4 regions of the Pantoea trifolii genome follow, and region 3 is predicted to be linked to each of the others. Evidence: predicted binding sites of a transcription regulator. Region 3 holds the regulator's gene; each other region holds the start of a gene.
What was found. The regulator CRP, encoded in region 3, controls carbon source genes, mostly activating them, when cyclic AMP is high. The targets are predictions, from matches to a motif close to ATGTGANNNNNNTCACAT.

Region 1: the regulator CRP is predicted to act here: its motif matches at 1,195-1,212, upstream of idnD (L-idonate 5-dehydrogenase).
Region 2: the regulator CRP is predicted to act here: its motif matches at 709-726, upstream of epd (erythrose-4-phosphate dehydrogenase).
Region 4: the regulator CRP is predicted to act here: its motif matches at 652-669, upstream of NQH49_RS01805 (YjcB family protein).

What each region holds. Positions count from the first base shown of each region.
Region 1 covers NZ_JANIET010000001.1:3,652,582-3,654,787, forward strand. Annotated here, with positions in the region: gene idnO (gluconate 5-dehydrogenase) at 1-94, opposite strand, end outside; gene idnD (L-idonate 5-dehydrogenase) at 104-1,135, opposite strand; gene NQH49_RS16890 (response regulator) at 1,306-2,007, opposite strand.
Region 2 covers NZ_JANIET010000001.1:3,384,504-3,386,709, reverse strand. Annotated here, with positions in the region: gene tkt (transketolase) at 1-573, shown strand, start outside; gene epd (erythrose-4-phosphate dehydrogenase) at 914-1,933, shown strand; gene pgk (phosphoglycerate kinase) at 1,985-2,206, shown strand, end outside.
Region 3 covers NZ_JANIET010000001.1:3,839,215-3,841,420, reverse strand. Annotated here, with positions in the region: gene NQH49_RS17915 (YccS/YhfK family putative transporter) at 1-527, opposite strand, end outside; gene crp (cAMP-activated global transcriptional regulator CRP) at 586-1,218, opposite strand; gene NQH49_RS17905 (OsmC family protein) at 1,523-1,927, shown strand; gene NQH49_RS17900 (phosphoribulokinase) at 1,979-2,206, opposite strand, start outside.
Region 4 covers NZ_JANIET010000001.1:404,444-406,649, reverse strand. Annotated here, with positions in the region: gene soxS (superoxide response transcriptional regulator SoxS) at 95-526, shown strand; gene NQH49_RS01805 (YjcB family protein) at 781-1,062, shown strand; gene NQH49_RS01800 (ATP-grasp fold amidoligase family protein) at 1,119-2,069, opposite strand; gene NQH49_RS01795 (oligosaccharide flippase family protein) at 2,078-2,206, opposite strand, start outside.

The DNA of each region.
Region 1 (2,206 bases), 190 kb from region 3:
CTTCCGCTAAGCCACGCGCCAGCAAAAACCCAATACCACGCGCCGAACCGGTCAGCAGCACACGCTTGCCTTCGAGAGAAAATAACTGGCTCATCACTGCTCCTTAAAAAGTTAACTGAACTTTAGCGGCACGGTTTTTATCGCCGGCAAACTGCAGCGCGGCATCAATATCCTGCAAGGCGAACTCACCACTGAACAGCGGCAACGGATTCACCACGCCAGTAGCTAGCCATTCGACGGCGGTGTTGAATTCATGGGTAAAGCGGAAGGAACCGACCAGATTTATCTCTTTGGCAATCAGCGCCATGATTGGGAAATTGGGGATGGTGCCGCCCATACCAACCTGCACCAGCGTGCCTTTGGCGCACACCACATCAAGGCAGCGCTGCAGCGAAGAAGGATGACCAGAGGCTTCAAACGCCACATCGAAATAGCCTTTGTCGGCGAGGTATGGCGCGAAATCGCCCTCTGCGGCATGAATCACGTCGGTTGCGCCCATTTGCTGCGCCATCTCCAGTGAACGCTCGCTGATATCGCTGCACACAATGGAGGCGGCGCCACGCGCTTTTGCCGCCGCCGCAATCAGGCAGCCAATCGGACCCACGCCCGAAATGAACACGTGCTTGCCAGTGAGATCGCCCGCCTGCTGCGTGGCGTGAATGCAAACCGCCAGCGGCTCAGCAAATACCATGACCGTTTCGTCGGCATCCTGCGGGAACGGCACACATTGCGCGCTATCGACCACTTTATATTGAGTAAAACCGCCATCAACGTGCGGCACATACATGGCGCTGCCGAAGAAACGCATGGTGGTGCACTGATTTTCCTGATCGCGCTGGCAATATTTGCAGGTGCCGCAGGGCTTTGAGGGATTTACCGCGATTTTTTGCTCGGGTTTGAGATTCGGGTCATCGCTCTCAACCACGTAGCCAATCACTTCATGGCCAAGAATCATCGGCATTTTGATCTCAAAACTGCCGACCTTACCTTCCTGATAGTAATGCAGATCGGAGCCACAAATGCCGCCACGCGTGATGCGCACCAACGTACCTTTGCCGTCCCATTTCACCTGCTGCTGTGCAACGCTGACTTGTTTTTTTCCAGTGATCATGCCGGATTGCGTTTCGATATTCATAACGTCCCCATAAGTGCTGTAGCAATGGGCGCCATCAGACCGGGTTACGCAGCTTTAAACTGTGATGAAGATCACCTAAAGACATGTTACGGAAAGGTGTTACCTGGAACGTGAAGTATGCAATGCAGAGGAGGCTACTGGCGGCCGTATGTGGCCGCCTGTGAAGAAAATTAATAGCCTGACATCAGGTCGTGGCTGTATTTGAACAGCTCAGAATCGGAGCGCAAACCGAGTTTTTTCAGCGCCGATTGTTTTTGTCCGCTCACCGTTTTACGGCTGCGCTTAAACTTCACGGCAATTTGCGACACGCTTAAACCATCGAGAAAACAACGCACCACTTCCACTTCGCGCGGGCTGAGGGTTTTCACCTTCTCATACATGTTGCCTTTGCTGCTGAAATCAAGGCTTTCATCCAGTGACTCTTCACTCATGACATAGAGATTTTCCACTTCATAGGCGACTTCTTTTGACAGGAACAAACGTCCTTGTGCCACCTGACGAATAGCGTGTGTGATCTCTTGCATGTTGTGGCTCTTACCAATGAAGCCTTTTACACCCGCGCTCAGCACCATTTTGACGATGGCAGGGCTCTCCATTGAAGAAGAGATCAGAATTTTTTGCTGCGGATAGTGATTACGCAGTTGCTTCACCAACGCCAAACCATCCAGTTCACGCTCGCCCAGCAGGAAATCCAGTACCAGCACATCAACCACGGTACTCCTTAGCTGATTAAATAATTCATTACTTGAAGCCCAGGTTCCCACCAAATGAATATCGGACTCATGTTTTAAACACAACTCGAAAACGGTACGGACCATTGGGTGATCATCAAGGACAGCCACACGCACTTGTTTATTATGTGCATATACCATTTATTTATTCCTTTATTACAGCATTAACTTTGTCCAATTCTGACCACCACAACTGCTTCAATAAATAAATGGTATCGATTACAGCAGTCGTGAAAGAGTAGTATTCACAACATCAGAATTTTAAATTGATAGAGTCACCCTAACAGCGGCCATTTTTATATGCCTCTTTAGGTTTATATTTTATCGTGATAAATTTTTA
Region 2 (2,206 bases), 450 kb from region 3:
CAGCCGGTTGAGCAGATGGCCAGCCTGCGCGTGACGCCAAACATGAGCCTGTGGCGCCCGTGCGACCAGGTTGAGTCAGCGGTGGCGTGGAAATATGCCATTGAACGTGTTGACGGCCCGTCGGCGCTGATCTTCTCGCGTCAGAACCTGGCGCAGCAGGATCGCAGCGCTGAGCAGCTGGCGAACGTGGCGCGTGGTGGTTACGTGCTGAAGGACAGTGAAGGCACACCAGAGCTGATCCTGATCGCTACCGGTTCAGAAGTGGAGCTGGCAGTGGCTGCTTATGAGCAGCTGACGGCGGAAGGACGCAAGGTGCGCGTGGTTTCTATGCCATCCACCGACGCCTTCGACAAGCAGGACGCGGCGTACCGTGAATCCGTGCTGCCGAAAGCAGTTGCCGCACGCGTGGCGATTGAAGCGGGTATCGCGGATTACTGGTTCAAATACACCGGCCTGAACGGGGCGATCGTCGGCATGACCACCTTCGGTGAGTCAGCGCCTGCGGATCAGCTGTTCAAAGAGTTTGGTTTCACCGTTGAGAACGTGGTTAAAACGGCGAAATCGATTCTGTGATTTGAGGTCGCCATAAATGGCGACCCTACACAGCGGGTATAAAGGGCGTCCCAGCTGGGGCGCCCTTATTGATTCACCACCTCCAACCTGAAACGGTTCAATTATTCCTGTAGTAATAATTCCGCAGTGCAAAAATTGTGACGTAGATCCAATATTCCGCCACTCACTTGATCGCAATCATTCCCGTTATTCCTCTCTTGCATTACTCTAGCTGAACCGTTTCAGTCGCCAGCGAAAACGTGCATCTTGCCGGTGAGAGCAGGCAATAATTCCCTGTACAAAACGGTGTGAAACGCTCAGGCTAATCGGCACGTTTTTTCGGGTGTTGTTGAAGGTAGAAATGACCGTTCGCGTAGCAATAAATGGTTTTGGTCGTATCGGGCGTAACGTGTTGCGCGCTCTGTATGAAACCGGTCGCCGGGCTGAGATCACCGTGGTCGCCATTAACGAGCTGGCCGATGCCGCCGGGATGGCGCATCTGCTGAAGTACGACACCAGCCACGGCCGTTTTGCCTTTGATGTGCGCCAGGAGCGCGATCAGCTGTTTGTTGGCGACGACACCATTCGCATCCTGCATCAGGCGGAAATCGATGTGTTGCCGTGGCGCGAACTGAATGTGGATATCGTGCTGGATTGCACCGGCGTGTACGGCAGCCGCGCTGATGGCGAAGCCCATCTGGCAGCAGGTGCGAAGAAAGTGTTGTTCTCGCATCCGGGCGGTAACGATCTCGATGCTACTGTCGTATTCGGTGTTAACGAACAAGCTCTTAAACAAACTGACCGCATTGTCTCCAACGCATCCTGTACCACCAACTGCATTATTCCGGTGATCAAGTTGCTGGATGACGCCTTTGGCATTGAGTCGGGCACCGTGACTACCATTCACTCGGCGATGCACGATCAGCAGGTGATTGACGCCTACCACAGCGATCTGCGTCGTACCCGCGCCGCCAGCCAATCGATCATTCCGGTAGATACGCGTCTTGCTGCTGGCATTACCCGTATTTTTCCGAAATTTAACGATCGCTTTGAGGCGATTGCGGTGCGCGTGCCCACCATCAACGTGACAGCCATTGATTTGAGCGTCTCGGTGCGCGAAGCGGTGAAGGCCTGCGAGGTTAATGCCTTGTTGCGAAATGCGTCAGAAGGGGCGTTTCGTGGTATAGTTGACTATACGGAATTACCGTTAGTCTCAGTAGATTTTAACCATGATCCGCACAGTGCCATAGTCGATGGCACGCAAACGCGGGTCAGTGGTCATCACCTTATCAAAACGCTGGTTTGGTGTGACAACGAATGGGGCTTTGCTAACCGCATGATCGACACCACGTTAGCAATGGCCGCAAGCGGTTTCAGGTAAGACGCGGACTGCGTCTGGCAAAACTTATGAGAATCAACGAGAGGGTTCACCATGTCTGTAATTAAGATGACCGATCTGGATCTTGCTGGTAAACGCGTTCTGATCCGTGCCGATCTCAACGTGCCAGTGAAAGAAGGGAAAGTGACGTCAGATGCACGTATTCGTGCTTCTCTGCCTACCATCGAAGCGGCGTTGAAACAGGGCGCGAAAGTGATGGTTACCTCTCACCTGGGTCGTCCGACCGAAGGTGAATACAACGAAGAGTTCTCCCTG
Region 3 (2,206 bases):
CAGTAATCCGCCAGCTCGCGGAACAGCAGGCTGAGCGACTCGCGCATCGGCTGCTCTTTCCACAGCCAGAACCAGAACCAGTTGAATAAGCCGTACCATAGCGTGCCGCCAATGTAGAGCAGCGGCGGCACCCACATCGGCATGCGTCCAACCAGGCTGAGCGTGAAAATAGCGGCAATCAAAGTCGCGGGCAGCAATCGTGCATGCAGCGGGCCGATTTCGCCGGTCACGCCAATCAGCAGCGGCAACGCCAGCAAAATCAGCGGCAGCGGAACCTGATAAGCGGTGAGGATTTGCATCAGGAAACTGCCGGTGGCAAACAGCGAACCCCCCACAATCAGGCGTTTGAAGAAGCGTTTGTGCGGCGTATCCAGACCCGCCATGTTGCAGCAGGCCGGCACTAATGAGAACAGCAGACCTTTTTGCAGATCGCCAAACAGCCAGCCGAGAGCCACAGGCAGGCACAGCACCAGCGTTTGCCGCAGCGCGTAGTTAACTTCGGGATGATAGATGATTCGACGCCACATCAGCTCATCGCAAATAGAAACGGCGCGATGTTGCCATCACGCCGTGGGTGAGAAGAAATTAGCGGGTGCCGTAAACGACGATGGTTTTACCGTGTGCGGAGATCAGGTTCTGATCTTCCAGCATTTTCAGGATACGACCCACGGTTTCGCGTGAGCAGCCCACGATCTGACCAATCTCCTGACGGGTGATTTTGATTTGCATCCCGTCTGGGTGAGTCATCGCATCTGGTTGTTTGGCCAGATTTAGCAGCGTTTGCGCGATACGTCCGGTGACATCGAGGAAGGCAAGGTTGCCCACTTTCTCAGATGTGACTTGCAGACGACGCGCCATTTGCGACGAAAGTCGCATTAAAATATCCGGGTTTACCTGAATCAGCTGACGGAATTTTTTGTATGAAATTTCAGCCACTTCGCAGGCAGACTTCGCACGTACCCAGGCACTACGTTCCTGGCCTTCTTCGAAAAGACCGAGTTCGCCGATGAAATCTCCCTGATTGAGGTAGGAGAGAATCATCTCTTTGCCTTCTTCATCTTTAATCAGTACCGCTACGGAACCTTTTACGATGTAGTACAGCGTTTCCGCTTTCTCACCCTGATGGATGAGCGTGCTTTTGGATGGATATTTGTGAATATGGCAATGGGACAGGAACCATTCGAGTGTAGGGTCTGTTTGCGGTTTGCCGAGAACCATTCGCTATTATCCTCTGTTGTAATCGTGCCCAAAACACAGGGGGCATTTTTCCCTGTCAGGCGGTTTAATCGTCGAGCGTTTCCAGTAAAGGAAAAATTATTCCGGGTGGACTCTTAAGCTACGCTTTTGATTCTTCCGGCCTTCGTCTGTGATGACGAAAATATTTTCAGCACTGTTTGTAGCACAGCTTTTGCGAGCTGTCTTGTGTTGTCTCGCTTCAGCACAAGGGGGATTACTCTGGATTGCTGTTTGTCAGGTGAAAGCGTACTCTGGCGGCAAAACCGCCGCTTCAGGAGAGAGAATAATGCAGGCACGAGTGAAATGGGTGGAAGGTCTTACCTTTCTCGGAGAATCCTCATCTGGCCATCAGGTATTAATGGACGGTAATTCCGGTGACAAAGCGCCAAGTCCAATGGAGATGGTGCTGATGGCCGCAGGCGGCTGTAGCGCCATTGATGTGGTTTCGATCCTGCAAAAAGGGCGCAGCGATGTGGCCGATTGCGAAGTGAAACTCACCTCAGAACGCCGTGAAGAAGCGCCACGCATTTTTACCACTATCAACCTGCATTTTATTGTCAGCGGCAAAGCATTGAGCGATAAAGCGGTTGCGCGCGCGGTTGATCTGTCGGCGGAAAAATATTGCTCGGTGGCGATCATGCTGGGTAAAGGCGTGGAAATTACCCACAGCTATGAGGTTGTCGAGTTGTAATCGGTCGAAGGGGAGGCATTCATGCCTCCCTTTTCACCGCCCGCACCAAACCTATTCAATCCGCTTCCCTTCAATCAGTCGCTGTACCAGCGGCAGCATAATCAGCTCCATCGCCAATCCCATTTTGCCGCCCGGCACCACCAGCGTATTGATGTGGGAAATAAACGATCCCTGAATCATCGCCAGCAGATAGGGGAACGCGATGCCTTCCAGGCCACGGAAATGAATCACCACGAAGCTTTCGTCGAGCGAGGGAATTTCGCGGGCGGCAAACGGGTT
Region 4 (2,206 bases), 3.4 Mb from region 3:
GGCCTTTACCTCAAGTTAACTTGAGGAATTATACTCGCACCCCAGCAAAACTTCGAATTTCTCACCAGGCAAAAAACATCAGAAGGATGAGGCTATGATGCAACAGGAAATCATTCATTCGCTGTCCAACTGGATCGATCAGAATCTGGATAAAGCGCTGTCTATTGATGAAGTCGCGGCAAAATCAGGTTACTCAAAATGGCACCTGCAGCGTATGTTCCGTGCCGTCACGAAACAAACGCTGGGTGGCTATATTCGCGAACGTCGTCTGACGCTGGCCGCTGAAGCGCTGCGCCAAACTCAGCGTCCGGTGTTCGATATCGCGATGCAATACGGTTATGACTCGCAGCAGACTTTCTCGCGCGTGTTCCGCCGTCAGTTCTCACAAACGCCTACCGCTTATCGTCACACCATGCGTCGCCAGGCGATGATTCAGCGTCCACGCTTGCTCAGTTTTGACTGTGCAGACAACAACATGACCAGTTTTGCCCAGCGTACAACCGGCGAGTGCTGCCCGGTTAGCTAACCTTTACTGCGCGCCCCTTGCGGGCGCACCTCACTTTTCCTGCCTGCTTCAGCCTCCAGTTCGATAAAAATCTTCCTACCATACCAGGTATAAATTTTGTTCAAAATTTAAAATCGAGTGATATAATGTGAGCCAAGTCACACTTTCCTGTATTCAGTAAGACGGCCTGAAGGACTTCCCTGACCTTCCTTCTTCGCCGCCAGTGATGTCGATTGAATGTCGGGGATATCACTGATTCTAAGAGGTTTTTGCAGATGGCCACCTTAACCACCAGTTTAATTGTTATGCGCTGGGAACTCCTGAGTGCGGTAATGATGTTCTTCGCCAGCACCATGAAAATTCGACTGCGTCAGAACAGTCATCACGTGATGGCGCTGCTGTGCGGTGGTATTGGCGTGGGCATGTCTTGCTGGTTTGTCACCGGCCTGCTCGGTATCACGCTGAGCATGGAGAATCTGCATAACTTCATGGAAATCTCCAAAAACGCCTTTATTGAAGTGATGAGCCAGACGCCAACCGATTGGCCAATGCCTTAATCGCCGCCAATAAAAAACCCCGCCGAAGCGGGGTTTTTTATTTTGCTGTGTGATACTTAAATTTTCTTCAATACGGCAGGAATGGTTACTTCCGTCACCGTGATGCCCGGTATCTTCGTACCGCGACGATCCTGAATCCACATATCACCCATCATCTGATTGAGCCCTCGATCCAGACCGGTCACCAAACCCGCGCCTGGCGTAAAGGTCAACTCGCCGAAGTAGATCTGTTCTTTATCGATGTACCAATCCACGCGCACATAATCGAAATCACTCGCCAGCTTTTTACTCAACGCCAACGCGTGCTGCAACGAGGCCATTTGCGGCGTCACGTCCAGACCGGTATCACGAATTTTATGATACGCCTCGTTGAGGTTGTTGACGTAAAAGTTCATCGACAACAGCGGATTGCAGCGGTTGTAGATTACCTGCAACACATACTCAAAGCTGCCGTCGCGCTTGTTGAACATGTGGAACTTGTAGTCAATCGGCGCCGATTTACCATCGCCAATGTACTGCTCCACCAGAATGCGCGGCTTGATGTAGCGATAGTGAATCTCGCGCGCTTCGTTGGCGAAATCGGTCTTCAGCCAGCGATGGCAGTCGCTAATAATCTGCTGCTTCTTCAGCGCATCCGGCTCTTCCAGCAAAATCTCTACCATGTTAGAGGCGTGATTCGGCTTGATAACGGTATTTTTCCAGCTCGGCAGCGTGTGCAAAGAGCTGGGATCGCTGGTCTCGTACACCAGCGGGATCAGGTATTCGCTGCCCACTTTCTCGGCGATATATTCGCGCACCGAATATTTGTCCGACAGACGACCATACATCTGATAATCGCCATGGATGAATTTGCGGTACAGCACCTTCTCGTTAAACACTTTCGGCTCACGCAAATTGGGCAGTTTGCGGAACTTATGAAAATAGTAGATACGATCCTGGTATGCCCAGGGCATCTTCTTGATGAAGTACTGCACGCTTCTTCTGAGTTCATCTTTCAACTTGAGCATATCTGACCTCATTTGTAGGTTTTGTAGTTGAGTGAGGAAACCTGGATTTTTTGGATGACGCCGTTTTTGAAGAAGTAATTCATTACGGTAAGAGACAGCAATTCTGAGATGAAAACGCTCCATGCGGCACCCATGAT